DNA from 4 places in the Micromonospora sp. A3M-1-15 genome. Region 3 is predicted to be linked to each of the others. Evidence: riboswitches for the same ligand, from Rfam matches in the RefSeq annotation. Region 3 holds a riboswitch; each other region holds the start of a gene.
The links. A riboswitch is a leader RNA that binds a small molecule or an ion and turns the genes downstream of it on or off. The one in region 3 is predicted to bind cyclic di-AMP.

Region 1 (7,604 bases), 1.5 Mb from region 3:
CACGGTCACCCCGGCCGCGGCCTCCAGGTAGATGTTGCCGGCCCCGTCGGTGCGGGTGATGTCCAGCCGGAACGGGTGGGTCATCCCGGGCATCCCGGCGTCGCCGAGGAAGAGGGCCCAGAGCGACCAGCCGAACGCGGCCAGGGTGCCGAGCGAGACCAGGGTGTCCATGGTCGCCGCGCCGTGCCGCAGGTTGATCCAGGCGGCCCGGTGGAACGGCAGCCCGCCGTAGACGACCACCGGGGCGGCCAGGGTCAGCGACAGCCACTGCCAGTAGTCGAACTGCCAGGCCGGCACCATGGCCAGGAGGATCACCGGCACGGTCAGCGCCACCGACACCCACAGGCGGGTACGCAGCCCGTGCAGCTCGTCCACCGGCTCCGCGGTCGCCCCGGCCCCCACCTGGGTGGGCGGCGGCGGGACGACGGCCGTGTAGCCGGTCTTCTCGACGGTGGCGATCAGGTCGTCCGGGGTGACCTCGTCGGCGTACCGGACGCTGGCCTTTTCGGTGGCGTAGTTGACCGTGGCCTCGACGCCGTCCATCCGGTTGAGCTTCTTCTCGATCCGGGCGGCGCAGGAGGCGCAGGTCATGCCACCGATCGCGAGTTCGATCATGTTCGGCGCGACCGGCAGGGACTTCGCGGTCGATGTCATCGCGGCACCTCCTGTCAACTGTGCCCGTGACCCGGGGTGCCGTGGTCGGCGTCCGGGGTCGGTGCGGTCGTGGGGGCCGGCGCGGCGGGCGCCGGAGCGGCCTGGTCACCGGCCACCACGGTGAACTCCGCGGTGTGCACCGCGTCGCCGTGCCGGAAGTCCAGGTAGAGACGGTACGTGCCGGCCGACGGCACCTCGGCGGCGAAGGTCACCGCCGGCCCGGCCGGGGTCCGCCCGTCGCCGGGCGCGCCCTCCGGGTGCACGTGCAGGTACGCGAGGTCGCCCTGGCGCAGCGCCACCAGGTGCCCGTACGCCCCCAGGTAGGGCTGGAGGTCGGTGACCGGCCGGCCGTCCCGGCTGACGGTCAGGGTGAGTCGGCTGGTCCGGCCGGGCTCCGGGGTGCCGGTGAGGGTGACCGTGTAGCCGTCGACCGTGGTGCTGGTCGCCGGGGCCGGCAGCGGCCGGGTGTCCAGCGCGCCGGGGACGGTGACGTCGACCCCGAGTGTGAGCGGCCCTCCGCCGGTCGGGGTGAAGTCGGCGAACGCCCGCCAGACGCCGGGACCGGCGAGCGGTGAGGCGACCCGCCAGGTGCCGTCGGCGGCCAGCTCCGGGTGGACGTGCCGGAAGCCGGAGAGGTCTCGGCGGGCGACGATCAGGTGCATGCGCTTGTCGTGCGCGACGTCGTAGCGGGTGACGGGCCGGCCGTCCGGGCCGGTGATGCGGAAGGCGAACTCGCCCGCCGGGGCGGTCACCGGCTGGAGGGTGTAGCCGCGCTCGGAGACGAGCAGCCCGCCGGGCAGGTGGGCGGTGGCGGTGGCCGTGTGGCCGCCGTCACCGTGGTCGGCTCCGGCGGAGCCGTGGCCGGCGTCGGTGGCGTCGTGGCGGGTCTCGGCGGCCGGGGTGACGGGGCCGGCCGCGTGGCCGACCCCGTACGCCGTGCCGAACACCGCCGCGAGGCCGAGGGCGAAGCCGCTCAGTTTCGTCGCCGTGTTCATCGTGGTACCTCGGTTTCTTCGGGTCTTTCGGACCCGTCACGCCCCGACGAGGTCGTAACCGGCCTCGTCGACGGCGGCGCGGACGGTGTCCGTGTCCAACGGGCTCTCACTGGTGACGGTGACCCGGCCGGAGGCCAGGTCGACCTGGACGTCGGTGACGCCCGGCAGCGCGCTCACCTCGGTGCTGACCGAGTTGACGCAGTGCCCGCAGGTCATGCCCTGCACCTGGTACGTGGTGGTGACCATCGCGCATCTCCCCTTCCTGCCGCCTCCGATCATATACCCCCTGGGGGTAAGCGGAAGAGAGACGGCTGCCACTTTCTGTACCGTTACCCCGTGGGGGTATCGGCCACGAACAGGACCGTACCATACCCCCGAGGGGTACGCTATCCTTGACGTCATGACCGCACCGACGACCCCGACCCGGGGCTACACCGCCAGCAAGGACCAACTGCTCGCGCGGCTCCGCCGCATCGAGGGCCAGGTCCGCGGCATCGAGAAGATGGTCGAGGACGACCGCTACTGCATCGACGTGCTGACCCAGATCTCCGCCATCCAGGCCGCGCTCGACAAGGTGGGCCTCGGCCTGCTGGACGGGCACGCCCGGCACTGCATGCACGAAGGCGCCGCCGAGGGCCGCGCCGACGAGATGGCCACCGAGATGATGGCCGCCGTCGGCCGCCTCATGAAGCGCGGCTGACCGGGCCGGGTGCCCCGCCGCCGGCGAGGCACCCGACACGTGGCTCAGAGCCGGTCGAGCATCTTCCTCATGGCGTCGATCTCGCCCTGCTGGGTGGTGACGATCTGCCGGGCCAGCGCCGTGGCGTCCGGGTGGGCGCCGCGGGCGATCTCCTCCTTCGCCATGGTGATGGCGCCCTCGTGGTGGGCGATCATCATGGTGAGGAACCGCCGGTCGAAGTCGGTGCCCGACGCCGCCCTCAGCGTCGCCAGGTCGGCCTCGGACATCATCCCGGGCATGCCGTGGTCCATCCCCGGCATCCCGTGCCCGGCGCTCATCGAGGGCGCCGGCCGGCCCCACGCGGCGAGCCAGCCGCGCATGGTGGCGATCTCCGGCCCCTGGGCCGCCTTGATCTGCCCGGCCAGCTTCCTCACCTCCGGGTCGGCCGCCCGGGTCTCCGCCAGCTCGGACATCTCCACGGCCTGCTGGTGGTGCGGGATCATCATCTGGGCGAACATCACGTCGGCGGCGTCGAACGAGGCCGAGGCCCCCGCGGCGGGCGTGGCGCTGCCGGCCGCGCCCGGCATGCCGTGGCCGGCCGTCGGATCGTCGCCACAGGCGGCCACGGCCAGAGCGACGGTGACGCTCGCGCCGGCCAGAGCGGCCCGGCGCGCGATGGTACGAGTGAACACGAGTGTGCCTTTCGCAGTGTCGGAACGTACGCAGCGGACGACGGACGCGGGGCGCCGGTGGTCCGGTCCCCTCGCGTCGGGCGTCCTATCTGCGCAGCACCGACGTCGTCGCCAGGCGCAGCCCGTAGAGCCGGGGTGGCGGGGCGCGCGGGCCGGTGGGATGCCGGAGCGCGCCGCGGGCCGCCGCGACGGCGGCCCGTGAGCCGGTCCGCAGCAGCACGACGACCAGCAGCGCGACGGCGAACGCGCCGAGGACGGCCAGGCAGACGCTCCACCCGGACGGATCCCCACCCGGATCGGCCGGCGGCAGCGCCCGCGCCGGGCAGCCGTCGCCCACGCAGTCCGCGACCATGGCGACCGCTGCGGTGTGCCCGGCCGGATGGCCCGCCGGGTGTCCCGACGGGGAGTGGGCTCCGTGGCCCAGGGTGTGCATCGCGGTCAGCCCGACCAGCGTGCAGAGCAGCAGCAGGAGCCGGACCCACCGTCCGGTCGCCGCCGAGCCCACCATGTCACCACGGTAACCGGCCCATCCGGCACGCCCCGGCGGAACCGCCGCAGCACCGTGTCCCGGGGCGTCCCCGACCCGCCTGGCTACCATTCCGGGGCGACGACCCGGCCCGCGTCCGTCCCGCGGCGCACCAGCCGGTCCGGCGGACCGACCGGCCCCGGAGACACGAATCCCGTTGCGAATCGTTGGGAGAGACGCCATGGGCGCCGACCACACCCGTCCCGCTCCGTCGGCCCCACCGGGGGTACGGCGGATCCTGGTCGCCACGGTGGTGCCGCTCTTCCTGATCACCGTGGTCGCCGCGCTGGTGCTCTGGCCCCGGCAGGACCGGGAACCGGCGGACGCCCCGGCGCTGCCCCGCTACCACGGCACGGTGACCCGGGTGGTGACCGAGCCCTGCCCGCCGACCCCGGAGGCGCCGGAGGGGAGCCCGGGCGGTTCCGCCGGGCCGTGCGGCACGGTGACCGTCGCCGCCGAGCAGGGCCCGGACGCCGGCCGGCAGGTCGAGACGCCGGTGCCCTCCGGCCCCGGCGCGCCCCGGGTCGAGGTCGGCGACGAGGTGATCCTGGTCGAGCTGACCGACCCGGCCGACCCGGCGGTGAAGAGCTACAACATCGCCGAGCACCAGCGCGGCGCGCCGCTGGTCTGGCTGGCGGTGCTCTTCGCCGTGGCGATCGTGGCGTTCGGCCGGTGGCGCGGGCTGGCCGCGCTGGGCGGGCTCGCGGCGAGTTTCGCCGTCCTGCTCGGCTTCGTGCTGCCCGGGATCGGCGCCGGCCAGCCGCCGCTGCTCGTGGCGATCGTGGGGGCCGCGCTGATCATGTTCGTGGTGCTCTACCTGACCCACGGGATCACCGCGCAGACCTCGGTGGCCGTGCTCGGCACGCTCGGCAGCCTGGTGCTGACCGGGGTGCTCGGCACCCTGGCCACGGCCGCCACCCACCTCACCGGCTTCGGCAGCGAGGACGCGACCACCCTGTCGATGCTCCAGCGCGACGTGGACCTGCACGGCCTGCTGCTCGCCGGCATCGTCATCGGCTCGCTGGGCGTGCTGGACGACGTCACGGTCACCCAGGCGGCCACGGTCACCGAGTTGGCCCACGCCAACCCCGCGCTGTCCCGCCGGCACCTCTACCGGGCGGCCACCCGGGTCGGCCGGGCGCACATCGCCTCCACGGTCAACACGATCGTGCTGGCGTACGCGGGCGCCTCGCTGCCACTGCTGCTCCTGCTCGTCGCCGATTCCCGGCCGGTGAGCCAGATCCTCACCAGCGAGTTCCTGGCCCAGGAGATCGTCCGCAGCGCGGTGGCCACGCTCGGCCTGATCGCCGCCGTACCGCTGACCACCGGGCTGGCCGCGCTGGTGACCACCGCCGGGCGGCGCGGGACCGCCGCGGGCCCGGCGGATCCTCCCGCGCCCCGGCCGCCGGCCGGGCGGGACGAGGCGCTGGAGGCGCTCGGCGGGGCGCCCGGGCCGCGAACCGGCGGGTGGCCCGGCGGCGACAGGAACACGGAGGCCGCATGGTGACACTCCGCAGCGTGATGACGGATTCCAAACGCGATCCTGGTCACGCTGGGCGAGGACGAAATCTCGCTATTGGTCGGCTTCCGGACGTAGAACACCGGGAGGACTCTCGGGTAACCTCGCTGCCGGTCACCGCCGAAGGCGCGCACCGGCGCCAGCGGTGCCGCCGCCCAATCGCCCGCGGGCGAGCCGGGGAACCAGGTACATGGGGTGAATCCGCGCGAGCGGTAGGGGCCACTTCCGTCCCGAACCCGTCAGCTAACCCGGTCGGCGGCCGACGGAAGGGAACACTGTGACGGCACCCCTGCGGCGCTGGCTGACCCCCGTGGTGGCCGTCGTGGCCGCGCTCACCGTGCTGGTGGGGCCGGCCCCGGCGACGGCCGCGCCGACCACCCCCACCCCCTCGGGGCACTCCGAGGACGACGACGACCCCCTCATCACCGAGGCCATCGACACCGCCAACCGGGCCTACCTCCAGGCCAAGGCGAAGCTGGACAAGTCGCGCAAGCGCCAGCTCCAGCTCGCCCTCGAGGTGAAGGCGGCGCAGAACGAATTCGACGCGCTGAGCCCGCAGGTGGCCCAGATGGCCGCGCAGTCCTACCGGACCGGCCGGATGGGCGCCATGGCCATGCTGCTGGACAGCAACACGCCCGACTCGTTCGTCCGGCGGGCGGCCGCCCTCGACGAGCTGAACCTGATGAACGCGCAGAAGCTCGCCGCCATCAACGCCGCGAAGAACCGCGCCGAGCAGGCCAAGATCGCGCTGGACGTCGAGGTGCGCGAGCAGGAGAAGCAGAAGAACGCGATGGCCCGCGAGAAGGCCGAGACGGAGAAGGCGCTGCAGCTGGTCGGTGGGATCGGCTTCACCGGCGGCCTGGTCTCGGCCACCTCTCCGGTCGCCCGCATCGGCCCCGGCCGGACCGCCGACGGCGACTGGAAGCCGGAGTCGTGCAGCGAGAACGACCCGACCACCTCGGGCTGCATCACCTCGCGCACACTGCACGCGTACAAGGAGGTGAAGCGGGCCGGCTTCAACCGCTTCGTGGGCTGCTACCGCCCCGGCGGGCCGTGGGAGCATCCCAAGGGCCGGGCCTGCGACTGGTCGCTGCAGAACAGCGGCTTCTCCCCGTGGCGGACCAAGGACCAGCGGATGTACGGCAACAACGTCGCCGCCTTCCTCATCCGCAACGCCGACCGGCTGGGCATCTACTACGTGATCTGGAACCGGCAGATCTGGTTCCCGGCCACCGGCTGGAAGTCCTACAGCGGGCCCTCCAACCACACCGACCACGTGCACATGTCGCTGCTCTGACGCCATACGCCGAGAGGGGCCGGTCCGCGATGCGGGCCGGCCCCTCGACGTTCGGCGGGTCGGTCAGCCGGCGAGCGCCGGGTCGGCGGGCGCGGCCGGGGCCGGCACCGGCGTGACCGGCGCGGTGGCCGGAATCTGGGCGACGGTGCGCGCCTCGCCGGCGCTCAGCCGGTAGGACATGCCGACGATCGTGCACTCACCGGCGGCCACCCGCTCGGCGAGCACGGCGGACCGGGCCACCAGGGCCTCGACGGTCTGCGCGATGTGGATGTCGACGATGGCGTCCAGGTCCTCGACGCCGTCCCGGCCGGCCCGGAGCAGGCTGGGCGCGACGGCGTCCACCACCGCGCCGAGGTGCCCGGACGGCGAGGTGCCGGTGCGGACCGCCTCGCGGGCGGCCTGGACCGCGCCGCACGAGTCGTGGCCGAGCACCACCACGAGCGGGGTGCCCAGCACGGTCACCGCGTACTCGACGCTGCCGAGCACCTCGGGGCCGGCGGTGTGCCCGGCGGTGCGGACCACGAAGAGGTCACCGAGGCCGCGGTCGAAGATGATCTCGGCGGCGAGCCGGGAGTCGGAACAGCCGACGATCACGGCGAACGGGTGCTGCCCGTCGGCGACCGCCGCCCGGTGTCCGGCGTCCTGATTCGGATGGCGCGGGGCACCGGTGACGAACCGCCGGTTACCGGCCTGGAGCTCGGCGAGCGCCTGTTCGGGAGTGGTCGGCGGCATCCATCCTCACCTCGTCCTCGCGCGAAAACGACCTGGTCAGCCGGCCGGCGACGGAGGCGGCCTCGGCACCAACCGTCACACGCAGTCCAAGGTACGTCAAGATTTACGTGATACGCATTTCATACGTTGAGCCGCCCTTGACGGCGGCGCCGGGGCTCGGTCCGGCCGTGCCGGCCGGGGCCGGGGCAGGACCGGGAGACGCGGGAAAGGGCCATACCATGACGACCATGGCGACGACACCAGGCGAGAACGGGAGCGGCCGGAACTGGACCTTCCTCACCAACCACGGGCACGTGCTGCTGGCCATCGCGCGCAACCCCACAGCGCGGTTGCGGGACGTGGCCGAGGAGGTGGGAGTGACCGAGCGGGCCGCCCAGGCGATCGTCGCCGACCTGGAAGCCGGCGGCTACCTCCACCGCACCCGGGTGGGCCGGCGCAACGAGTACACGATCAACCCGAGCGGGCACTTCCGGCACCCGGCCGAGGCCGACCAGCAGGTGGGCGCCCTGC
Region 2 (7,604 bases), on a different contig from region 3:
CTGGGTCACGGCCAGCGCGGCCGGGCCCGGGTCCCGGACCGTGCGGGCATGGGCGACATCGTCGGCGATGGTCACCTTCGTGACCCGCCAGACCGTCTCGGCCGCCGACGAGTAGCGCGGCACAGTGAACTCGTAGACGTACGTGGACCTCTGCGCCGTCCCGGAGCCCCCGATCTGCGCCCGCCCCCACTGCAGGTCGTAGCTGACGGTGCGGGGCTGGCCGACCTCCACATCGCCGGCAAACTGGCGCAGCTCGACGGCGCCGTTGATCCGCTGGGCATTGGTGGCCCGGTCGGTGATCGTCCACGTGAGATTGACGCTGGCATAGTCCTGCGTGACGTCAACCTCGGCGCGGTCAAAGGCGATCGACTCGATCTCGAGAACCGGACCGGCGGCCGACGCCGCCACGGCCGGAGTCGTGATCGACAGGACAACCGCGGCAGCGGCCACGCTTGTGACAAGCGCGCGAAGGCGCCAAGATTTCATCTACTCTCCCCGTGCAGCAAGATCATCGATGGATGGTGCGCTGAGGATAAGGTACGGCTGCGACCCGAAACTCGTGAGGCCGCTTCGCGTACCAGCCGAATGGTCCCCGTGGCGGACATAGGGGGCAATCTCTGGAAGCGAGTCGCTGCGATGCCTCGTGGCAGGGCGAGCACGGTGGCCCATGGGCCAATGGCACGCGGCATGATCGTGACCGGAAACACCGAAGGCCCCGACCGGGACTGTCGTCCTGGCCAGGGCCTTCACGCTGGAGCGGGTGACGGGAATCGAACCCGCACTGTCAGCTTGGGAAGCTGATGTTCTGCCATTGAACTACACCCGCAGGCGGCACCACTGTACCTGAGGCCACCACCTCCCTGCACCCAGGTACCCCCGCAGCGTGATCACGCGTCGCAACCGGACCGAAACGATCTTGTCACGGCGGAGCGCCGATCAGCAGCGGAAAGTTTCCGCACGGCAACATATGGCCGTTCTCAAATCCTTCGATCGGATGTAACGTCTCCCACACGTTTCCGACCCGGCGTGACATACCCCCTGTCATGCCGTTCGAAAGAGGTGGGCCCATGGGACTGCGTCCCAACCTGCTGACCCGGCGTACCGCCGGCGTCGCGTCGACGACCCTCGCGCTGCTGCTCAGCACCGCCGCCGTGGGCGTCGTCCCCGCTGCTTCGGCCTTCTCGGCCGCCCCCGACGCGTCCTGCGTCGGACCCGCTGACGTCCACTCCGACGCGCGGATCAAGAAGGGCGGCACGGCCAAGCTGGACCCGAACGAGCTGACCGCCAAGCAGGTCCGTGAGCGCGACGCCGACCTGGCGGCGGCGCTGCGTGAGCGGGCGAACTTCCGCGCCGGCGCCGGGGCCACCACGCTGGCCACGGTCACCATCCCCGTCGTCGTCCACGTCATCCAGCGGGACAGCACCCGGGCCGGGGGCAACATCCCGGACTCGATGGTGACCCAGCAGATCGACGTGCTGAACAAGGCGTACGCCGGTGCCACCGGTGGCGCCCCGACCGCCTTCAGCTTCCAGCTCACCAAGGTGCACCACGTCACCAACGCCGCCTGGTACCCGATCGTGCAGGGTTCCTCGGCCGAGCGCTCGATGAAGACCTCGCTGCGCGAGGGCGGCAAGAACACGCTCAACCTCTACCTGGGCGAGCTGAGCGACGACCTGCTCGGCTGGGCCACCTTCCCGCAGCGCAAGCTGAACAGCATGGACGGCGTGGTCGCGCTGAGCGAGTCGCTGCCGGGCGGCACGGCGACCAACTACAACCAGGGCGACACCGGCACCCACGAGGTCGGCCACTGGCTGAACCTCTACCACACCTTCCAGGGTGGCTGCTCGGGCTCGGGCGACAGCGTCTCCGACACCCCGGCCGAGGCCTCGCCGGCCTTCGAGTGCCCGACCGGCCGCGACACCTGCACCACCGCCGGCCTGGACCCGATCACCAACTTCATGGACTACACCTACGACTCGTGCATGTACCAGTTCACCCCTGGTCAGGCGAGCCGCATGCTCACCGCGTGGAACGCCTACCGCGCGGCCTGACCGCCCCGCACCACACGCCGGTGCCGGTCCCGTCCTCGGACGGGGTCGGCACCGGCTTTTCCGTGGGGGTTCAGGCCGCCGGGCGGCGGGTGTCGAAGCCGTGCCGGCCGCGCCGCCCCTCCGAGGCGAGCGGGTCGCGCCGGGCCGGGGCGCCGGCCCCCGGGTCGAGCCAGACCCGCACCTCCGGCCGGCCGCCGCCGGGGTGCGTCACCTGGTCGCGCCGGGTCAGCATCGCCACGTCGACGGTGAACTCGAACAGCCGCCAGTCGCCCTGCGAGGCGGCCCGGCCGATCCGGGCCACCCGGGCCACGGTCGCCGGATCGGTCACGGGGCGGGCCCGGCCAGCCACGTAGGCCTCGTCGTCGCTCTCCTCCGGCGGGAAGGAGTGCAGCGCGAAGCGGCCGTCGCGTTCGAGGTCGCGGCGCTTGGGGGAGTCGATGACGAAGCACCAGAGACCGTCGTCGGTGATGACCGGGGAGACCGGGTGCACCCGCGGGCCGCCGTCGGCACGGACCGTGGCGAGGTAGCCGAAACCCGGCCCGTACTGCTGCAACAGGAGGCGGATCTCGTCGGCGAGTCGGGGCTCGTCGGCGGCGAATTCGGACCAGGAAGCCATGCGGACATTCTATCGAACAGGTGTACGAAGATGTAGTCCGACACGCAGGTCACCCGTACCGGTCGCTATGGTGTTCCGATGCTGCTCTCCGACCGCGACCTGGTCTCCGAGATCAAGGCGGGCACGCTCGCGCTGGAGCCCTTCGAGCCCACGCTGGTGCAACCGTCCAGCATCGACGTACGCCTGGACCGGCTGTTCCGGGTCTTCAACAACCATCTCTACACGCACATCGACCCGTCCGTGCAGCAGGACGATCTCACCTCGATGGTGGAGGTGCCGGAAGGCCAGCCGTTCGTGCTGCACCCGGGCGAGTTCGTGCTCGCCTCCACGCTGGAGGTCATCTCGCTGGGCGACCAGCTCGCCGGGCGCCTGGAGGGCAAGTCCAGCCTGGGCCGGCTGGGCCTGCTCACCCACTCCACGGCCGGCTTCATCGACCCGGGCTTCTCCGGCCACGTCACGCTGGAGCTGTCCAACGTGGCGAACCTGCCGATCACGCTCTGGCCGGGCATGAAGATCGGCCAGCTCTGCATCTTCCGGCTCTCCTCGCCGGCCGAGCACCCGTACGGCTCGGCGGTCTACGGGTCGCGCTACCAGGGGCAGCGCGGGCCGACCCCGAGCCGGTCCTGGCAGAACTGGCGCACCTGGCCGACCCGCTGACCGACCGGCACTCGGGAACGGCGCAGGGGCCCCCGCGGCACGGGAGCCCCCGCGGACCGGTCAGCCCGGGCGGCCATAGCTGTTGATCTGGCCGTCGTCGACGCGCTTCATCGTGATCGGCTTGCCGGACTGGGAGGCGTGCACCACCCAGCCGTCACCGACGTACATGGCGACGTGGTGCAGGTCGCTGTAGTAGAAGACGAGGTCGCCGGCGCGCAGCTCGCTCCGGCTCACCCGCCTGGTCACGTCGTGCTGCTGCCGGGCGTTGTGCGGCAGCGAGACGCCGGCCTTGGCCCAGGCCGCCATGGTGAGGCCGGAGCAGTCGAAGTGGTCGGGGCCGGCGGCGCCCCAGACGTAGATCTTGCCGATCTGGGCGCAGGCGAACTTGACCGCCACGCCGGCCGGGCCACCGGGGTAGCCGGCGGGACACGGCGCCGGACGCAGCGGACCGCCACCGCCGCTGCCGTAGACCTTGAGCCGGAGCTTCTGCAGCTTGACGATCTCGGCGTCGATCTGCTTCTTCTTCGCCGCGAGCTGCGCCTCGGTGCGCGCCAGCTCGCTGATCATCTCGTCCAGCGGCTGCTTCTTGGCGGCCAGCTGGTCGCGCAGCTCGGCGACGGTACGCACCTGCGCCTGCTGGCGGTTCGCGAAGCGGTCGAGCAGTGCGAGGCCGTCCACCAGCTCGCTCGGCGACCGGCTGCCCAGCAGCGCGTTGACGGTGGAGAGGTTGTTGTCGCCCTTGTACGCGTCGGCGGCGAGGCCGCCAACCTGGCCGAGGGCGGCGTCCACCCGGGCCTGGAGCGGGGCGATCTGCTTGGCGAGCGCGGCGGCCTGCTTGCGCTTGGCGGCGAGCTGCTCGCGGGTGGCGTTGACCTGTTCGATGATCGGTTCGAGCTTGTTCCAGTCCTGGTCGATCTGGCGCTCGATCTCGGTGACCGACGGTTCGGCGTGGGCCGCCGTGGCGCCGCCGGTCAGGACGACGGCGGTGCCGGCCAGGGCGGCGAGGACGGTGGTGAAGCGGGACCAGCGGGAACGCGGCACAGCCGTCGACCGGTCGACCGACCGGCTCGACGGTGGCCGCGGGGCATGGTGTGCCACCGGGCTTCCGTACTCCTTCTTCGTGCCCGCCTACCGAGTTAGCTGACGGGTTCGGGCGGGAAGGGAGCCGCCCTACCGCAGTGGCTGCGGATTCACCCCAGGTACCTGGGTCCCCGGCTCGCCCGGAGGCGACTCGGCGGTGTCGAACCGTCACCACCCGGGTTGGACGGTGAAACTGGCGGCCGACGATTGACCAGAGTAGAGATGGCCGTTACCGATCCGCAACCCAAGACGCCGTGACACTCCGTGCCCGAAGGTTTTTTTCACGGCAGATTACCTCTCGGAAAGGTATTGACCCGGAGGTTGCGCGGGGCGAGGGTGAGGACGCAGTGACCCCCATCCCTGTCTGGAGGTTCGATGCACCTCTCACCCCCGCCGTCGGGCAGACGGATGCTGCTGGCAGCCGCCGTCGCGGCGGCCACCGCGCTCGTGGCCACCGGACCGGTGGCCGCGGAACCGAGCACCGCCCAAACCACCACCGACCGCCAGGAGCAGTACGCCGCCGCCGCGGCGGAGTACGGCGTGCCGCAGAGCGTCCTGCTCGGCGTCTCGTACCTGGAGTCGCGCTGGGACACCCACCCGGGCCAGCCGAGCACCAGCGGCGGCTACGGCCCGATGCACCTCACCGACGCCCAGCACGTCCTCTCGACCCCGGCCAGCGGCCACGTCGACGAGGACGAGGACCCGCGGGGCGACGACTCGCGCCCGCTCACCCTCGACCCGGCCACCGCGTCGGCGCCGGCGGAGGACGTGCTGCCGCAGGCGTCCCTGCAGACGCTCGACGCCGCCGCGGCGCTCACCGGCCTCGCCGAGGAGACGCTGCGCACCGACGCGGCCGCGAACATCCGGGGCGGGGCGGCGCTGCTCGCCTCGTACCAGAAGGAACTGGGCGCGCCGGTCGGGGCCGGCACCGACCCGGCGGCCTGGTACGGCGCGGTGGCCCGCTACTCCGGCGCGGACACCGAGGACGCGGCGGCGGCCTTCGCCGACGAGGTCTACGACCAGCTCGGCCTCGGCGCGGCCCGGACCACCGACGACGGCCAGCGGGTGACGCTGGCCGCCACCACGGTGACGCCGGACCAGTCCGGGCTGCACAAGCTGGGGCTGCGCCGGGCCGAGCGGCCGGACGGCCTGGAGTGCCCGGTGCGGCTCGCCTGCGAGTGGATCCCGGCCCCCTACGAGCAGCTCAGCGCCGACCCGGGCGACTACGGCAACCACGACCTCGGGAACCGGCCGGCCCAGCAGAAGATCGAGTACATCGTCATCCACGACACCGAGGGCTACTTCCGCCCGAGCGTCGACCTGGTGAAGCGGGCCGACTACCTGGGCTGGCACTACACGCTGCGCTCGGTGGACGGCTACGTGGCCCAGCACATCAAGGCCAAGGACGTCGGCTGGCACGCCGGCAACTGGTACGTCAACGCCAAGTCCATCGGCCTCGAACACGAGGGCTTCGCCGGGCACGGCACCTGGTACACCGAGGCGATGTACCGGGCGTCGGCCAAGCTGGTCCGGCACCTGGCCCTGCGCTTCCAGATCCCGCTGGACCGGCAGCACATCATCGGCCACGACAACGTGCCCGGCACCACCGCCGGCACCGTGGCCGGCATGCACTGGGACCCGGGCCCGTACTGGGACTGGTCGCACTACTTCGACCTCATGAAGGCGCCGTTCCACTCCACCGGCACGCCGCACACCGGCCTGGTCACCATCGACCCGGACTTCGCCACCAACCAGCCCGCCTTCACCGGTTGCAACCAGCAGCCGCCGGGCGTGCCGAAGCCCACGCCGCCGGCCGCGCCCTGCCCCCTGCGGGGCTCGTCCGCAGTGATCCTGCGGACCGCCCCGAGCGCGACCGCCCCGCTGGTCAACGACCTCGGTCTGCGGCCGAACGGCACGCCGGACACCATGTACATCTCCGACCACGGCGCCCGCGCCTCGGCCGGCCAGACGTACGCCCTGGCGGACGTGCAGGGTGACTGGACGGCGATCTGGTACCTCGGCCAGAAGGCCTGGTTCTTCAACCCGGCCTCGGCGCCCACCGCCAAGTGGTCGGCGGGCTTCGTGGTGACGCCCAAGCCGGGCAAGACCACCATCCCGGTGTACGGGCGGGCCTACCCGGAGAAGGAGGCCTACCCGGCCACCATCCCGTACCAGACCATCTCGCCGCTCCAGTACACCTTCGCGGCCGGCCAGCGGTACGCGCTCGGCGGCGTCCTGCCGGGCGAGTACTACCGGGCCGTCTCGTTCGACGGCTCCGCCCCGGGTGACCGGACCGTGGTCCGCGGCGAGAACCGGTACGTGCAGATCCAGTTCGGCCACCGGATCATGTTCGCGAACCGCGACGACGTGCTGATCCTGCCGTCGGCGATCGGCTCGCCGAGCTGACGATCGGCGAAACGAAGGCCCCCGGTCCGCGTGGACCGGGGGCCTTCGTGCTGAGCGGGGTGGGTCAGTACGGCCTGCGGTAGCCGGCGACCGGCATGTAGGCCACCTTCGAGACCTGGACCGGTTTGCCGGTCCGGGGCGCGTGCACCATCAACCCGTTGCCGAGATAGAGCCCGACATGGTGCAGGTCGCTGTAGAAGAAGACCAGGTCGCCCGGTCGGGCGTCACTCGACGCGATCTTCCGACCCTCGTTCCACTGTGCGCCGGTGAAGTGGGTCAGCGAGATGCCCGCCGCCTTGTAGGCGTACTGGGTGAGGCCGGAGCAGTCGAACGAGTTCGGGCCGGTGGCGCCCCAGACGTACGGGTCACCGACCTGGAGGCAGGCGGTCTTGATCGCGGTGCGCGCCGCGCTGCTCACCACCCCGTCGATGGCCGGGCAGCCCTCCGGGCGGATCGAGGTCACCGGCAGCATCGCGGTCAGCCGCTTGATCTCGGAGTCGATCTGCTTCTTCTTCGCCGCGAGCTCGTTGCTCTGCTTGATCTCGGTGGCGATCAGCGCGTCCAGCTTCTGCTTCTGCTTGTTGTACTTGTCCCGGACGGCGAGCACGCCGGCGATCTGCCGGCGCTGGTCGTCGGCGAGCCGGTCGAGGATGACCAGCTGCTCGGCCAGCGTGCCGGGCTTGGTGTTGACCAGCAGCGCGCCGAGATCCTGGGACGGGCCCTGGATGTAGTAGCGGGCGGCGATGTCACCGACCTTGTTCATGGCCAGCGCCGACTCCAGTTCGAGCGGCACC
Region 3 (7,604 bases):
GTCCATGGCCAGCCGCCAGCGGCCGTCCTCGCGGCGCAGCCCCGCCTCCACCACCGGGTGGTCGGGGGCGAACAGCCCGGCCAGCCCGGAGACCCGCAGGTAGCGGCGGGCCGCCTCGTCCCGGGTGGCGAACCAGGTCACCGGCCGGGCGGCCAGCTCGTGGGCCTTCTCCAGGTCGACCGGGGACCACACGGCCTTGATGCCGAGCCCGACCACCGCGTCGACCGGCAGGCGCCGCGACCGCGCGGCCAGGGCCAGCGCGACCACCCCGCCGAGCGAGTGCCCGAGCAGCACGAGCCGGTCGTGGGGGCCGAGCCGCTCGGTCACCGGGCCGAGCCCCTCGACCACGCGCCGGGCCAGGGCCTCGAAGGAGTAGCCGGGCAGCGGCGGCGACCAGCCGTGCCCGGCCAGGTCGGGGGCGAGCCAGCGCCCCGCCCAGTGGCGCTCCAGCAGCGGCGCCCAGGGCAGCCACACCTCACCGGTGGCGCCCATGCCGTGCAGCAGGAGCAGATGGCGGGTACCCGTCTCGTCGCCCATAGGGCGCAGTGTGCCACCGGACGGACACCCGGCGCGAGAGCGGACACCGGCGCGGACGGCGTCGGGCACCGGCTCGGTGGAGCCGGTGCCCGACGGGAGGGGTGATCAGGCGGAGTAGCCGCGGGTGGCGGCCCAGTTCGCCAGGTCGATGGTGCTCATCCAGTACGCGGGCAGCGCCGCGTTCGCCGAGTCCGCGATCCGGACGGTGCGGCCGTCGTTCTTGTAGCCGACCACGGCGATGTAGTGGCCGCCCGGGAACGAGTGCCAGCCGCCGTCGGTGTCCGTGGCGTCGCCGGCGATGTTGACCACCACGCCCCGGCCGTCGGTGATCGCCTTGACCACGTCCGCCTGGAGCTGGTCGATCTTCTCCGGGCTCGCCGAGCCGCCGAACATGTGGGTCCGGTACGGGTTGCCCTTGACCATCTGGTTCAGGCCCCGGGTGGTGTCCTCGGCCGAGTTGGTGCCGTTCTCGCCGGCGTTCAGCGGGGCGATCATCGCGTCCTGGGTGGTCTCGACGCCGCTCGCGCTGAGCGCGTTGCGCACCGCGGCCGGGCCGCAGTTCCAGTAGGCGGTCTGCGCCTCGTAGGTGTAGTCGAGCACCTTGGTCGACGGGGGCTTCGGCTTGGCCTTCGGGGTGGTGTCCGGGTCGGCGGTGGCCTTGGCGGCCGGCTTCGCGGCCGACGGCGACGCGCTCGGCGAGACCGAGGGCGACGGGACGGCCACCCGGGCCTCGCCCCGGCTGGCGACCTCACCGAGCCGGGAGCCCAGCTCGGCGACCGCGGCGGTGTTCTCCTGCTGGACCGGGGCGTCGTCGCCGGCGGCGACGGCGGCGCCGGCGCCGCCGGCCAGCACGAGCGCCGCGGCCGAGCCGGCGATGATCTGGTACGGGCGTTCGGTCACGAGGCGGCGCAGCTGACGCTTCAGGTGGTGCTTCACTGTTTCCTCCACGGGGCGTGGCGGCACACGCCGGCCCGCCGCGCGGAGGAACTCACGCGCGCTGCGGGGCGGATGGCCGCGGAACGGGGAGCGCCCGGGGGGACCGGGCGGTCGGGGCGGTTGCCGGGTTCGGTCGCCGTCAGGCGAGCGCCGGCACCGCGATGCCGTGGAGGCGGGGGGACGAGCGAGGGGTGGGCACGAGGAATGGCACTCCTTCCGTGACCGCCGACCGGGTTAGCTGACGGATTCGGGCGGGAAGTACGCCCTACCGCAGGCCGTGGCCCGCGGATTCACCCCGGTGTTGCTGTGGGTCCCCGGTTCGTGAGAACACGATTAGGCGGGTCGGCGCGGCGTCGCCTCTTGCGATCGAAAACCGCTCCGGACGCGCCGACACTACCGGGGGGTACGCCGGCTGCCAAGCACTCCCACCTGCGTAAACCTCGTGCACCACTACAGATATCGGAACACTCGGTCACTCACTTCACTCAATGGGACGAGCAGTTACGGCGGCACCGCGCGGCAAAAAGCGGACATCCGGTGGCGACCGTCCCGGAATTGCGGGGGTCAATCGCCCGACCCGGCCCCGATGACCGTTTCCGCGGTCGGGGTGACCGGGCTCACCGAATTCGGGTAACGATTCGGCCGACCCCGCCGGTCAGCCGGCCCGGGCCGGGCGCCAGCGCGCGGCGGCCGGGACCGGAGCCGGCGCCGTCTCGTCCCGCCCCGGCACCGTGGCCGCGGCGTCGCCCGCGACGGCGGGGCGCAGCGCGTCGGCCGCCGCGTACGCCTCCGCGGCCAGGGTCCGGGCCGCCTCGGCGGCCAGCTCGGCGTCCCGCCAGGCCCGCCGCTCCCGCTCGGCGGCCGCCGCCCAGCCGGCCCGGCGGCCCTCGCGTACCGCCCGGGCCAGCACGATCTCCTGCTCGGCGGGGTGCCGGCGCGGGTCCCACCCGTTGCGGCGGGCCAGCACGTCGGCGAGCTGCCGGGCGCTCAGGTCGCCCCGCCAGTGCGCGGCCATCGCGGCGTGGTGCAGCCAGCGCTCCCGGGCCGCGTACTCGGCCGGTGTGCGCGGGGTGTGCGGTGCGGGCAGCGCGGCGGCTCCGGCGAAGCGGCGGGCGGCCGCCTCGGCCTCGTCGTACGCCCGCCAGGACCGGTCCGCCTCGTCCTGGGCGGCCAGCCACTGCTCCCGCCGCCTCCGGGCGGTCTGCGCGGCCCCGGCGGCGGCCACCGCCACCTCGTCGGCGTAGCGGCGCAGGTCGGCCCGGCGGGCGGCCTCCTCGGCGACCGGGTCGGGCACCGGATCGGGCCCGTCGTCCCGCTCCGGGCGGGCGATCAGCACGGCGAGCAGGCCCAGGGCCAGCAGGAGCAGGGCCGACCAGATCGCGGCGGCCTCGGGGACCTCGGTCAGGAAGCGGTAGAGAACGGTCTGCGGCATGGTCGGCACCTCACGGGAGAGAACGTGGCGGAGAGGTGTCCGCACGAGCCGTGGGAGCGGCGGTGTGCACCGGGAACGGGTGCCGGGCCGCCGACGGGCGGGTGCGGGGGTGAGGTTCGGTGCGTGCGGTGGGCGCGGGCCGGCGGCCCACGGGTGGGGTCAGCGGGCGGGCGGGGCCCGGGAGCCGACGGTCGCGGGAACCAGCCCGGCCAGCACGACAGGCCGGTCAGCCGGGCGGGTCGCGGCCCGGGGCACGGCCACCGGCTCGGGCCCACCGGCGGGCACGGCCTGCCGGTCGACGTCCGCCCCGCTTTCGAGATCCCGCCCGGCGACGACGGCGGCCCGGCCGGCTGTCCCCCGGAAGTCCGGGCCGGTGACGACGGCGGTCCGGCCGGCCCCGTCCCCGAGAAGCTGCGCGCCGGCGCCGGGCTGGAGGGTCAGGCCCTCGACCGGGGCCACCGCGGAGGACGCCACCGGTGCGGTCGCGGCGCCGCCGACCGGCAGCGCCGCCGCGCCGAACGAGCAGGCGGCGAGCACGGCCAGGCTGGCCAGTGTGCGGGCGATCCAGCGCGCCACCCACCACACGGGACAGGCGAGCGCGATCGGCAGCACGGGTACAAACTACCGCCGATGCCGCCACATCGCACCGCCGCCGGGCGTGTCGCGCCATCCGTCAACCGGACGACGTCCAAGGTGGACACCGGCCGGCGCGGGGCGGCGGGACACCCTTGCCGGATCCGGCCGCGGCGGGCGACGCCGGCGGGCCGCGCCCGGCTCAGCCCGGGTCGCGCCGCCCGGCGTACTCGATGGACCTGGCCGGGGTGACGGGTGCCGCGACCGGGCCGGCGGGGGCCGGCCGCGGGCCGGGCACGGACGGCGCCGGCACGGCGGTGGCCGCCGCCGGGCGGCCACGGCGGGGCGGCCCGAGACGGCGCACCAGGGGCATCTCCACCCAGTGGTGCAGAGCCGCGGCGAGCAGCAGGTTGAGCAGCAGGAGACCGAGCACCGCGAGCGGCCCCCACCACCCGCGCAGACCCGCGCCCCAGTCCCCGGTGAGCCGCAGCACGGTGGTCATGACCAGCACGTGCACCAGGTAGAAGGCGAACGAGACCTCGCCGAGCCAGACCATCGGGCGGGACCGCCACGGCGTGCGCCGGCCCCGGACGTCGGCCTCCGCGGCGGCGGTGATGACGAGCAGGTAGGCCACCGCGAGCAGCGCCGCCCAGAACTCGGCGCGGATCCACTGCCCGGCCACCACCCAGGTGGCCACGAACAGCAGGCTGGCAGCGGCCAGGTTCGGCCCCCGCCAGCGGCCCCGGCGCAGCAGTTCCGCGGCGGCCGCCCCCATCCAGAACTCGACGGAGCGGGTGACCGGGAAAATCTGGGTGAACCACCAGCGACTCTCCTCGGGCACCAGGAGCTGGGCGGGCCAGAGGGCCAGGATGAGCAGCGGCACGGCGACCACCACCGCCCACAGGACGCCGACGCGGGCCCGGCGCAGCCACGGCAGCACCAGCGGCAGGCACAGGTAGAAGGCCAACTCGCAGGAGAGCGACCAGCTCACGTTGTTGACGCTGTAGAAGTAGCCGTCGAGGGGGATCCACGCCTGCACCAGCAGGAGGTTCCCGATCGCGGCCCACGGGGCGACCGGGTCGGCGAACCAGAACGCGACGGCCAACGCCACCGCGAAGGTCACCAGGTGGTTCGGGTAGATCTTGGCAAGCCGGCGACGGAGGAAGGTGCGCCGCGGCTCGCCGTCCCGGTACGACCACACCAGCACGAATCCGCTGAGGACGAAGAAGAACTCCACCCCGGACAGGCCGAGGGCGAACGCCCGGTCCAGCACCGCCCGGACATCGGGCTCCGCGACGATCCGCATGGTGCCGACGTGGAAGGCGAACACCAGCAGGGCGGCCATCCAGCGCAGCCCGGTGAGCGACGGCAGCCGGGCGGCGCGGGTGGCCGGGGCGCTTGTCACCCGGGGCACCCTACCCGGTGGTAGTCGGGGCCGCCGACGGACGGCGCTAGCACCGTTCCTCGTACGCGTGTACGAGAGCAGGGTACGATCGGCGGCGTGTACCAGCCCTCGATGCTCGACCTCGCCGAGCAGGGCCCGTCCCTGGGCCCGCTCGCCGGCCGGCTGCGCCGGCACGAGCTGAGCCGGGGCGCCTGGGTCGACCACCTGCCCGGCTGGGTGGCGGGCTCCGACGCGGTGCTCGACACGCTGCTGCACGAGGTGCCGTGGCGGGCCGAGCGCCGCACCATGTACGACGCCGAGGTCGCCGTTCCCCGCCTGCTCTGCTGGTACGGCGCCGGCCGGACGCTGCCCCACCCGGTGCTCACCGCGGCGCGTGACACGCTCACCCGGCACTACGCCGACGAACTGGGCGAGCCCTTCGTCACGGCCGGCATGTGCCTCTACCGGGACGGCCGGGACAGCGTGGCCTGGCACGGCGACACCCAGGGCCGCTCCGCGCACACCGACACCATGGTGGCCATCGTCTCGTTCGGCTCGCCCCGGCCGCTGCTGCTGCGCCCCCGGGGCGGCGGCGGGACCAGCCTGCGCTTCCCGCTCGGGCACGGCGACCTGGTGGTGATGGGCGGGTCCTGCCAGCGCACCTGGGAGCACGCCGTCCCGAAGACCGCCCGGCCGGTCGGCCCCCGGGTCAGCGTCCAGTTCCGGCCCGCCGGGGTGGCCTGACGCCGAGGCGGCCCCGAGCCCCGGCCGGCGCCGTGCTAGAAACAACTCTCAGGGTCGATCACGCCCCCGTCACCTGACGACGCGAAGGGCGCAGCATGACCCAGTCCCCCACCTCCCGCTGGTCCCCGTGGCGCCTGCACGGCAACGGCCGCTCGGTCACCCCCGGCGATGTCGTCCACCCCGACGAGCGGCTCTCCTGGCCGCGGACGGTCGGCGTCGGCGTGCAGCACGTCGTCGCCATGTTCGGCGCCACCTTCACGGTGCCGCTGATCACCGGCTTCCCGCCGGCCACGACGCTCTTCTTCTCCGGGCTGGGCACGCTGCTGTTCCTGCTGATCACCGGCAACCGGCTGCCGTCGTACCTGGGATCGTCGTTCGCCTTCATCGCCCCGGTGCTGGCCGCGAAGACCGACGGCGGCATCGGTGCGGCGCTCGGCGGCATCGTGGTGGCCGGCGCGGCGCTGGCGCTGGTCGGCGTGGTGGTGCAACTGGCCGGGGCGCGCTGGATCGACGCCCTCATGCCGCCGGTGGTGACCGGCGCCATCGTGGCCCTGATCGGGCTCAACCTGGCCCCGGTGGCCTGGGACGGCGGCGGCAGCGGCACCGGGTTCAAGTCGCAGCCGCTCATCGCGGTGATCACGCTGGTCGCGATCCTGGCCACCACGGTGCTCTTCCGCGGCTTCCTGGCCCGGCTGTCGATCCTGCTCGGCGTGGTGATCGGCTGGGTGCTGGCCGCGCTGCTCGGCAAGCTCGACCCGACGGCGGTCACCACGCTGAAGGAGGCCGCCTGGGTGGGCCTGCCGCAGTTCCACGCGCCGAGCTTCGGCCTGCGCGCCGTGGTGCTGGTCATCCCGGTGATCCTGGTGCTGATCGCGGAGAACGCCGGGCACGTGAAGGCGGTCGCCGCGATGACCGGGCGGAACCTGGACCGGGACATGGGCCGGGCGTTCCTCGGCGACGGCGTCGCCACCGTGCTGGCCGGCGCGGGCGGCGGCTCCGGCACCACCACGTACGCGGAGAACATCGGCGTGATGGCGGCGACGCGGGTCTACTCGACGGCCGCGTACTGGGTGGCCGGGTTCGCGGCGGTGCTGCTCGGGCTCTGCCCGAAGTTCGGCGCGCTGATCCTCACCGTGCCGGCCGGCGTGCTGGGCGGCGCCACCACGGCCCTGTACGGCCTCATCGCCGTCCTGGGCGCCCGGATCTGGATCGAGAACCGGGTGGACTTCCACGACCCGGTCAACCTGATGACCGCCGCGGTCGCCGTGATCGTCGGCGCGGCCAACTACACCCTGACCGCCGGGGACCTCTCCTTCAACGGCATCGCCCTGGGCACCGCCGCCGCCCTGGTGATCTATCACGGCATGCGCCTGATCGCCCACCTCCGCGGCACGACCCCGGCCTCCCGTCGAGGCCCCGAACCCGAACTCTGACCCCCTGATGCGGATAGGGGCCCTGCGGCGCAGCCGCAGGGCCCCTATCCGTGCTGACGATCAGTCGCGGTCGATCTGGTGGCCGATCACCGTGGGGCCGAGCATCACCGCGAAGCCGGAGCCGTCGCGGCGGGGGTCGGCCGGCGGCAGCTCGACCGGATCGCCGGTGGCGGTGGCGCCGACCGGGCGCGGGCCGATCCAGGCCACGGCCAGGTCCAGCTCACCCTTGAGGAACCGCTGGGCGCGCACGCCGCCGGTCGCCCGCCCCTTCGCCGGGTACGCCTTGAAGGGCGTCACCTTGACCGTGGCGCCCGTCGAGGTGACCACCATCGGCTCACCGTGACCCGGGTCGTCGGTGCGGATCGCGCCGAAGAAGACCACCCGCGTGCCGGCCGGCAGGTTGATGCCGGCCATGCCGCCGCCCTTGATGCCCTGCGGCCGGACCACGGACGCCGCGAAGCGCAGCAGCGACGCCTCCGAGGAGACGAACGCCAGGGTCTCCGCCCCGTCGGTGAGCCAGGTCGCCCCGACCACCTCGTCGCCGTCGCGCAGCGAGATCACCTCG
Region 4 (7,604 bases), on a different contig from region 3:
AACGGCACCGCCACCAACAAGGAGACGGGCTGCGTCGACGCGCTGTTCGCGGCGCAGACCGAGCACAAGATGCTCGCGCAGTGGCTGGGCCGCAACGGCGCCGACGGCAACGGCGGCTACTGGCCGATCCGGGTGGGCCTGAACGACCAGAACGCCTACTACGACGGCACCCAGGTCCAGATCGGCAAGAACACCTCGGGCCAGTGGATCGGCTCGCTCGACGTGGTGGCCCACGAGATCGGCCACGGCATCGACGACCACACCCCGGGCGGCATCTCCGGCGCGGGCACCCAGGAGTTCGTCGCCGACACCTTCGGCGCGGCCACCGAGTGGTTCGCCAACGAGCCGTCCACCTACGACGCTCCCGACTTCCTGGTCGGCGAGAAGGTCAACCTGGTGGGCAGCGGCCCCATCCGCAACATGTACAACCCGTCGGCGCTGGGCGACCCGAACTGCTACTCCAGCAGCATCCCCAGCACCGAGGTGCACGCCGCGGCCGGCCCGGGCAACCACTGGTTCTACCTCCTGGCCAACGGCAGCAGCCCGACCAACGGCCAGCCGGCCAGCTCCACCTGCAACGGCAGCAGCGTGACCGGCCTGGGCATCCAGAAGGCCATGAAGATCATGTACAACGCGATGCTGCTGAAGACCTCGTCCTCGTCGTACCTGAAGTACCGGGTCTGGACGCTGCAGGCGGCGAAGAACCTCTACCCGACCAGCTGCACCGAGTTCAACGCGGTCAAGGCCGCCTGGAACGCGATCAGCGTGCCGGCGCAGACCGGTGAGGCGACCTGCACGGGCAGCACCCCGACGCCGACCACCACGACCACCCCGCCGTCGGGCAGCTGCACCGGCCAGAAGCTGGCCAACCCCGGCTTCGAGTCCGGCAACGTGAGCTGGACCGCCAGCTCCGGCGTCATCACGAACGACACCGCCCAGGCCGCGCACGGCGGCTCCTACAAGGCGTGGCTCGACGGCTACGGCTCGACGCACACCGACACGCTCACGCAGTCGGTGACGATCCCGGCCGGCTGCCGGGCGACGCTGAGCTTCTGGCTGCACATCGACAGCGCGGAGTCGACCACGACCACCGCCTACGACAAGCTGACCGTGAAGGCGGGCAGCACCACCCTGGCCACCTACTCCAACCTCAACAAGGCCACCGGCTACGTGCAGCGGTCCTTCGACATCTCGTCGCTGGCCGGCACCACCGCCACCATCTCCTTCAGCGGCGTGGAGGACAGCTCCCTGCAGACCTCGTTCGTCGTCGACGACACCGCGGTCACCCTGAGCTGATCGCAACGGAGCGGCCGGTCGTCGTCCTCCCGACGGCCGGCCGCTTCGTCGTTCCCGAGGCCGGTCGCCGCCGGACGGGGTTCACCGGCCGGACGGTGGTCAGGCCGGGCGGACCGCGCCGGAGCCGGCGCCGTCGCGGCGGATCCGGGCCGCGACGCCCTCCATCGCCCGGCCGAAGCGCTCCATGTCCCGCGCGGACTGCTCGGGCGGGCCGCCGAGCCGCGCGGCGAGGGCGTCCACGTCCGCCTGGGCCGAGGCGCTGACCCGGGCGTCCAGCTCGGTGAGGGCGGCGTTCACGGCCGAGACCAGGTGCCCGCAGAGGGCCTCCATGGACTCCCCGGCCAACGCGGGGTCGACGGTGACGGACTCCAGCCGGCCACCCTGGACGGCGACGGCACGGACCCGGCCGCCGGCCGCGGCGGCCTCGGCCCGGAGCAGCTCGCCCGGCGCGCCGTCGGGGTGCTCGGCGGCCCGGGACCGCATCGCGGAGAGCGCCTGTTGGGTCCGGGTCAGCAGCTCGTCGAGGCTCGCGGCCGCGGAGAACGGGTCGTTGGTCATATCCGCGCTTTCTTCACGTCTTTCCGAGCACCGTGACGATAGCAACCGCCCCCGACGCGGACTCCGGTGAGCCCGCCCACCCCGGCCGAGGCGAACGCCCGGCCGGGAACCCCGGCCGGGCGTTCGTGGTGCGGTGGACCGGCCCGCGCGGGCCGTTCCGGTGGGGTCTCAGCGCAGGCGCAGCTTCTGGCCCGGGAAGATCAGGCCCGGGTTCGCGCCGACCACGTCCCTGTTGCGCTCGTAGAGGGCGTGCCAACCGCCGGCCACGTTCTTCGCGTCGGCGATCTCGGAGAGGGTGTCCCCGGGCCGGACGAGGTAGCTGCCGGCGCCGCTCGGGCCCGGCGTGCCACGCCGCTCGCCGCGGACGGTCGGCCGGTCGGCGCGCGACTTCCGCTCCGTGGTCGCCTTCTTGGCGGACTTCGTCGAGCCCGCGTCCTTGCTGGTGTACCTCTTGGTGGAGCCGCCCTTCTTGCCGCAGACCGGCCAGGCGCCGATGCCCTGCCCGTCGAGGACCTTCTCGGCGATGGCGATCTGCTCGCTGCGGCTGGCCAGGTCGGCGCGGCTGGCGTACTTCTGGCCGCCGTAGCCGTTCCAGGTGCTCCGGGAGAACTGGAGCCCGCCGTAGTAGCCGTTGCCGGTGTTGATGTGCCAGTTGCCGCCGGACTCGCACTGGGCGACGGCATCCCAGTTGACGCTGGCGGCGCTGGCCGGCGCGGCCGGTCCGAGAAGGGCGGCGGCGCCGGTGGCGGCGCCGACGACGAGCGCCCCGACTGCGGTGCGACGCTGCGCGGTCCGGCGGTGACGGGCGACGATTTCACTTGCCATGTGTGTTTCCTCCACGCCGACGAGGTGAGCTGTCGGGTTCGGGCCGAGGAGCCCGGCCGCCGGTGGCGGCTTCACCCCGAGGTGTCGTGCACCGAGGAACGTGTGGGTCCCCCGCTCCCGCCCGAGGTCCAGGTACCACCGGGCCGGCGGCGGGATTAGGCGTTGCCGGCCCGTGGTGTCCGCGATCGCGAACGGAGTCGACGTTAGGAACGTTTTGCGCCGAACGCCCAGTTCTTGTGAAGTTCTTCACCCGGCCGAGCGAAGGTCGCCCCGTTCGAGTTGCGCACCGTCCGAAGGGGGCTTATTGAGGGGCGGCTCAGTAGGTCAGGCCGTATCCCTGCTGGAAGAGCGGGACCTTGCCGTCGCCGGCGTTGATGGGCTGCTGGCTGACCGAGTTCATCCAGGTCATCGGCAGTTTGCCGGTCGGCGCGTACCCGCCGAAGAGGACGTCGGCGACCCCACCGCCCTCGGTGCCGGGCAGCCAGGAGGCCAGCAGCGCGTTCCACCGTGGCAGCTCGGCGGCGACGTCCAGCGGCCGGCCGCTGACCAGCACCACGATCACCGGCACGCCCGAGTTGCGCAGCGTCGTGATGGTACGCAGGTCGTCGCGGTCCAGGCTCATGCTGCCGGTGCGGTCGCCCTGGCCCTCGGCGTACGGCGTCTCGCCGACCACCGCGATCGCCGCCCGGTATGTCCTGTCGATGCCGGTGCCGCGCTGGTTGTACGTGACCGTCGTGGTCGGACCGGCCGCCGCGCGGATGCCCTGGAGGATGGTGGTGCCCGGGGTGACGGCGCCGGAGGAGCCCTGCCAGGAGATGGTCCACCCGCCGCTCTGGTTGCCGATGTTGTCGGCGTTCTTCCCGGCCACGAAGATCTTGTTGTTGTCCCGGGCCAGCGGGAGCACGCCGCCGTCGTTCTTGAGCAGCACCTGGGACTGCCGCACGGCCTGGCGGGCCAGCGCGCGGTGCGCCGCGCCGCCCACCGTCGGGGTCCAGCTCCGGTCGGTGTACGGCCGCTCGAAGAGGCCCAGCTCGAACTTCTTGGTGAGGATGCGCCGGTTGGCGTCGTCGATCCGGCTCATCGGCACGTGGCCGTTCTGCACCTCGGCCCGCAGGGTGCTGAGGAACGTCTTCCAGGCCGTCGGCACCATCACCATGTCGATGCCGGCGTTGACGGCGGCGCTGACCTCGGCGGCGGTGAACCCGCTGGCGCCGTCGATCTGGTCGATGCCGTTCCAGTCGGACACGACGAAGCCGGAGAAGCCCAACTCCCCCTTGAGGACGTCGGTGATCAGGTAGCGGTGGCCGTGCAGCTTCACCCCGTTCCAGCTGCTGTAGGAGATCATCACCGAGCCGACGCCGCGCTGCACCGCGGCCTGGAACGGGGGCAGGTGGATGGCGCGCAGGTCGGCCTCGCTGAGCTGGGTGTCGCCCTGGTCGTCGCCGCCGGTGGTGCCGCCGTCGCCGAGGTAGTGCTTGGCGGTGGCGAGCACCGACGTCGGCCCGCCCAGGGTGGTGCCCTGGAGGCCGGTGACCAGGGTGGACAGGCTCGCCGGCAGGTCCGGGGTCTCACCGAACGACTCGTAGGTGCGGCCCCACCGGTCGTTGCGGGCCACGCAGAGGCAGGGGGCGAAGTTCCAGTCCACACCGGTGCCGGTGATCTCCTCGGCGACGGCCTGGCCGATCTGCTGGACCAGTGCCGGGTCGCGGGTCGCGCCGAGGCCGATGTTGTGCGGGAAGATGGTCGCCCCGTACACGTTGTTGTGCCCGTGCACGGCGTCGACGCCGTAGATCATCGGGATGCCGAGCGGGGTGGCGAGGGCGGCGCGCTGGAAGCCGTCGTACATGTCGGCCCAGGACGTGGCGGTGTTCGGCGCGGGCGCGGAGCCGCCGCCGGAGAGGACCGAGCCCAGCCGGTACGTGGTGAGGTCGCCCGCGGTGACCGAGCCGCGCTCCGCCTGGGTCATCTGGCCGAGCTTCTCGTCGAGGGTCATCCGGGCGAGCAGGTCGGCGACGCGGGTGGCGACGGGCAGCGTCGGGTCCTGGTACGGCAGGCCGGCCGCGGTGGCCGGGGCGGGCACGGCCAGGGTGACCGCGACGAGCAGGAGGGCGAGGCCGAGCGGACGGGGGCGGTGGTGGTGACGGATCACGGGTCGCTCCTTCCCGGAGGAACGCTGAGGCCGTTCACCGGCACCCTATGCCCGCGAGCATCGACTGTGAACAATCCGTGCCGGTTCCGGAACCGCCGGGCGGGCGGGCGCCGGCGCGGGCTACCGTGGCAGGGTTCGCGCAAGATCGGCTAGAGGCGGCGAGGCATGAGCGACCACGGACACGAGCTGGCCTTCGGCGGCTTCCTCACCCCCTCGGCCGGCCGGCCCGAGCAGGTGGTGGCGCGCGCGAAGCTCTGCGAGCAGGTCGGCCTCGACCTGGTCACCTTCCAGGACCACCCCTACCAGCCGGGGTTCCTGGACACCTGGACGCTGATGTCGTTCGTGGCCGCCGCCACCAGCCGCATCACCCTCGCGGGGAACGTGCTCAACCTGCCGCTGCGGCAGCCCGTCGTGCTGGCCCGCAGCGTGGCAAGCCTGGACCTGCTCACCGGCGGCCGGGTCGAGCTGGGCCTCGGCGCCGGCGCCTTCTGGGAGGCCATCGAGGCGGTCGGCGGCCGGCGGCTCTCCCCCGGCGCGGCCGTGGACGCCCTCGACGAGGCGATCCGGGTGATCCGCGAGGTCTGGGACACCGGGCGGCGCGGCATGATCCGCGTCGAGGGCGAGCACTACCGGGTGGTCGGCGCGAAGCGCGGGCCGGCGCCGGCGCACCCGGCGGAGATCTGGGTGGGCGCGTACAAGCCGCGGATGCTGCGGCTGGTCGGGCGCGCGGCGGACGGCTGGCTGCCGTCGCTGGCGTACCTGCCGAAGGGGCCGGCGGAGCTGCCGGCGCTGAACGCGGTGATCGACGAGGCCGCCGCCGAGGCCGGCCGGGACCCCGGCGCGGTGCGGCGGCTGCTCAACGTCACCGGCGCCTTCTCCCGGTCGTCGGGTGGCTTCCTGGACGGCCCGCCCGAGCAGTGGGTGGAGGAGCTGGCCGGGCTCGCCCTGGACCACGGCATCGCCACCTTCGTCCTGGGCAGCGACGAGCCGCGGGCCATCCAGCTCTTCGCCCAGGAGGTGGCGCCCGCGGTCCGCGAGCTGGTCGCCGCGGAGCGGACCACGCCGGGCAGCCGCGCCCGCGCCGTCGAGGAGCAGCAGGCCGCCGTCGGGGCCGGCGGGTCGACCGCGCTCGCGGTCTCCCCCACCCCCGATCCGGGGGTACGGCTCAGCGCGCGCCGGCTCTGGGACGAGTCCACCCGGCCCGCGGCGCCGCCACCCCCGGCCGGGCACGTGTACACGGCCCGGGGGCAGGCCGTCGGCCAGCACCTGGTGGACGTGCACGACCACCTGCGCCAGGAGCTCACCCAGGTGCGTGACCTGCTCGAACAGGTCAAGCGCGGTGCGGTCGCCCCGGACGCCGCGCGGGCCGTGCTGAACGAGATGACCATGCGGCAGAACAACTGGACGCTCGGGGCCTACTGCGCGGCGTACTGCACGGCGGTGACCCAGCACCACGGCCTGGAGGACGCGTCGATCTTCCCGCACCTGCGCCGCGCCGACGCCGGGCTGGCGGCGGTGCTGGACCGCCTCGAGGAGGAGCACGTGGTGATCCACGGCGTGGTGGAGAGCGTCGACCGGGCGCTCGTGGACCTCATCCGGCAGCCGGGCGACTTCACCGAGCTCCAGGGTGCGGTGGACCTGCTCACCGACACCCTGCTGTCGCACCTGTCGTACGAGGAGCGGGAGATCGTCGAGCCGCTCGCCCGGCACGGCTTCTTCGCCGGCCAGCTCTGAGGGCGGTTATTCCCGGGTCCGGCGTGAGATAGCTGGCTTTTGCTTTCCTAAGTCAGCCGGGTAGCGTCGGGCCCATGACGGACTTCCTCGCGCAGCGCGACTCCTGGTCCACCGCCAACTGCTCGATCGCCGGGGCGCTCGAGGTGGTCGGCAACCGCACCACGCTGCTCCTGCTGCGCGAGGCCTCGTTCGGCACCCGGCGCTTCGACGACTTCGCCCGCCGCGTCGGCGTCAGCGAGCCGGTGGCCGCCGCCCGACTCAAGCGCCTCGTCGCCGACGGGCTGCTCGACCGGCGGCCCTACCGGGAGCCCGGGCAGCGCACCCGCGACGAGTACGTGCTCACCGACAAGGGGCGCGACCTGCTGCCGGTGCTCGCCGCCCTGCGCGAGTGGGGCGACGCGTACGCCGTCGAGGAGCCGTCGGTCCGGCTGGCCCACCACGACTGCGGCGCCGCGGTCCACGTGGCCCTGCGCTGCGCGGCCGGCCACGACGTGCCGGCCGACCAGGTGGACCTGCTCCCCGGGCCGGGCCTGCTGCCGTCCTGACCACCCACCCCTTCGCCACCCTCAGGAGCACACCATGAAGATCGCTGGAAGCACCGCCCTCGTCACCGGGGCCAACCGGGGCTTCGGCCGGCACCTCGCCGCCGAACTGCTGGCCCGGGGCGCCACCGTCTACGCCGGCGCCCGCAACCCGGACACCGTCGACCTGCCCGGCGTCACCCCGGTGCGTCTCGACATCACCGACGCCGCGTCGGTGGCGGCCGCCGCCGAGCTGGCCGGCGACGTCACCCTGCTGGTGAACAACGCCGGCGTGAGCACCGGCGCCGACCTGCTCGACGGCGACCTGGCCGAGATCCGGCTGGAGCTGGAGACCCACTACCTCGGCACGCTGTCGGTGGTGCGCGCCTTCGCGCCGACGATCGCGGCCAACGGCGGCGGCACCGTCCTGAACATCCTGTCCGCCCTGTCCTGGATCACGTTCCCGCAGGTGGGGGCGTACGGCGCGGCCAAGGCCGCCGAGTGGTCGATGACCAACGCGC

Region 1: linked by a shared signal. The riboswitch ahead of NLX85_RS08930 (hypothetical protein) and the one ahead of NLX85_RS01730 (C39 family peptidase) in region 3 are both predicted to bind cyclic di-AMP.
Region 2: linked by a shared signal. The riboswitch ahead of NLX85_RS28665 (NlpC/P60 family protein) and the one ahead of NLX85_RS01730 (C39 family peptidase) in region 3 are both predicted to bind cyclic di-AMP.
Region 4: linked by a shared signal. The riboswitch ahead of NLX85_RS27490 (transglycosylase family protein) and the one ahead of NLX85_RS01730 (C39 family peptidase) in region 3 are both predicted to bind cyclic di-AMP.

The regions. Positions count from the first base shown of each region.
Region 1 is NZ_JANAVK010000001.1:1,898,649-1,906,252, forward strand. It holds gene NLX85_RS08895 (cation-translocating P-type ATPase) at 1-654, opposite strand, end outside; gene NLX85_RS08900 (DUF748 domain-containing protein) at 669-1,649, opposite strand; gene NLX85_RS08905 (heavy-metal-associated domain-containing protein) at 1,686-1,895, opposite strand; gene NLX85_RS08910 (metal-sensitive transcriptional regulator) at 2,050-2,349, shown strand; gene NLX85_RS08915 (DUF305 domain-containing protein) at 2,394-3,020, opposite strand; gene NLX85_RS08920 (DUF6153 family protein) at 3,106-3,528, opposite strand; gene NLX85_RS08925 (YibE/F family protein) at 3,728-5,053, shown strand; cyclic di-AMP (ydaO/yuaA leader) riboswitch at 5,208-5,339, shown strand; gene NLX85_RS08930 (hypothetical protein) at 5,343-6,362, shown strand; gene NLX85_RS08935 (carbonic anhydrase) at 6,426-7,094, opposite strand; gene NLX85_RS08940 (MarR family winged helix-turn-helix transcriptional regulator) at 7,313-7,604, shown strand, end outside.
Region 2 is NZ_JANAVK010000007.1:20,515-28,118, reverse strand. It holds gene NLX85_RS28690 (hypothetical protein) at 1-408, opposite strand, end outside; tRNA gene NLX85_RS28685 (tRNA-Gly) at 753-826, opposite strand; gene NLX85_RS28680 (zinc metalloprotease) at 1,068-2,051, shown strand; gene NLX85_RS28675 (pyridoxamine 5'-phosphate oxidase family protein) at 2,122-2,667, opposite strand; gene dcd (dCTP deaminase) at 2,746-3,324, shown strand; gene NLX85_RS28665 (NlpC/P60 family protein) at 3,385-4,365, opposite strand; cyclic di-AMP (ydaO/yuaA leader) riboswitch at 4,434-4,571, opposite strand; gene NLX85_RS28660 (N-acetylmuramoyl-L-alanine amidase) at 4,780-6,810, shown strand; gene NLX85_RS28655 (C40 family peptidase) at 6,875-7,604, opposite strand, start outside.
Region 3 is NZ_JANAVK010000001.1:375,884-383,487, forward strand. It holds gene NLX85_RS01725 (alpha/beta fold hydrolase) at 1-537, opposite strand, end outside; gene NLX85_RS01730 (C39 family peptidase) at 643-1,473, opposite strand; cyclic di-AMP (ydaO/yuaA leader) riboswitch at 1,682-1,823, opposite strand; gene NLX85_RS01735 (hypothetical protein) at 2,129-2,905, opposite strand; gene NLX85_RS01740 (hypothetical protein) at 3,065-3,517, opposite strand; gene NLX85_RS01745 (acyltransferase) at 3,681-4,883, opposite strand; gene NLX85_RS01750 (alpha-ketoglutarate-dependent dioxygenase AlkB) at 4,971-5,606, shown strand; gene NLX85_RS01755 (uracil-xanthine permease family protein) at 5,702-7,039, shown strand; gene NLX85_RS01760 (DNA topoisomerase (ATP-hydrolyzing) subunit A) at 7,100-7,604, opposite strand, start outside.
Region 4 is NZ_JANAVK010000006.1:249,882-257,485, forward strand. It holds gene NLX85_RS27480 (M4 family metallopeptidase) at 1-1,296, shown strand, start outside; gene NLX85_RS27485 (YbaB/EbfC family nucleoid-associated protein) at 1,396-1,854, opposite strand; gene NLX85_RS27490 (transglycosylase family protein) at 2,023-2,679, opposite strand; cyclic di-AMP (ydaO/yuaA leader) riboswitch at 2,679-2,851, opposite strand; gene NLX85_RS27495 (glycoside hydrolase family 3 protein) at 2,996-4,828, opposite strand; gene NLX85_RS27500 (LLM class flavin-dependent oxidoreductase) at 4,994-6,562, shown strand; gene NLX85_RS27505 (helix-turn-helix domain-containing protein) at 6,637-7,107, shown strand; gene NLX85_RS27510 (SDR family oxidoreductase) at 7,142-7,604, shown strand, end outside.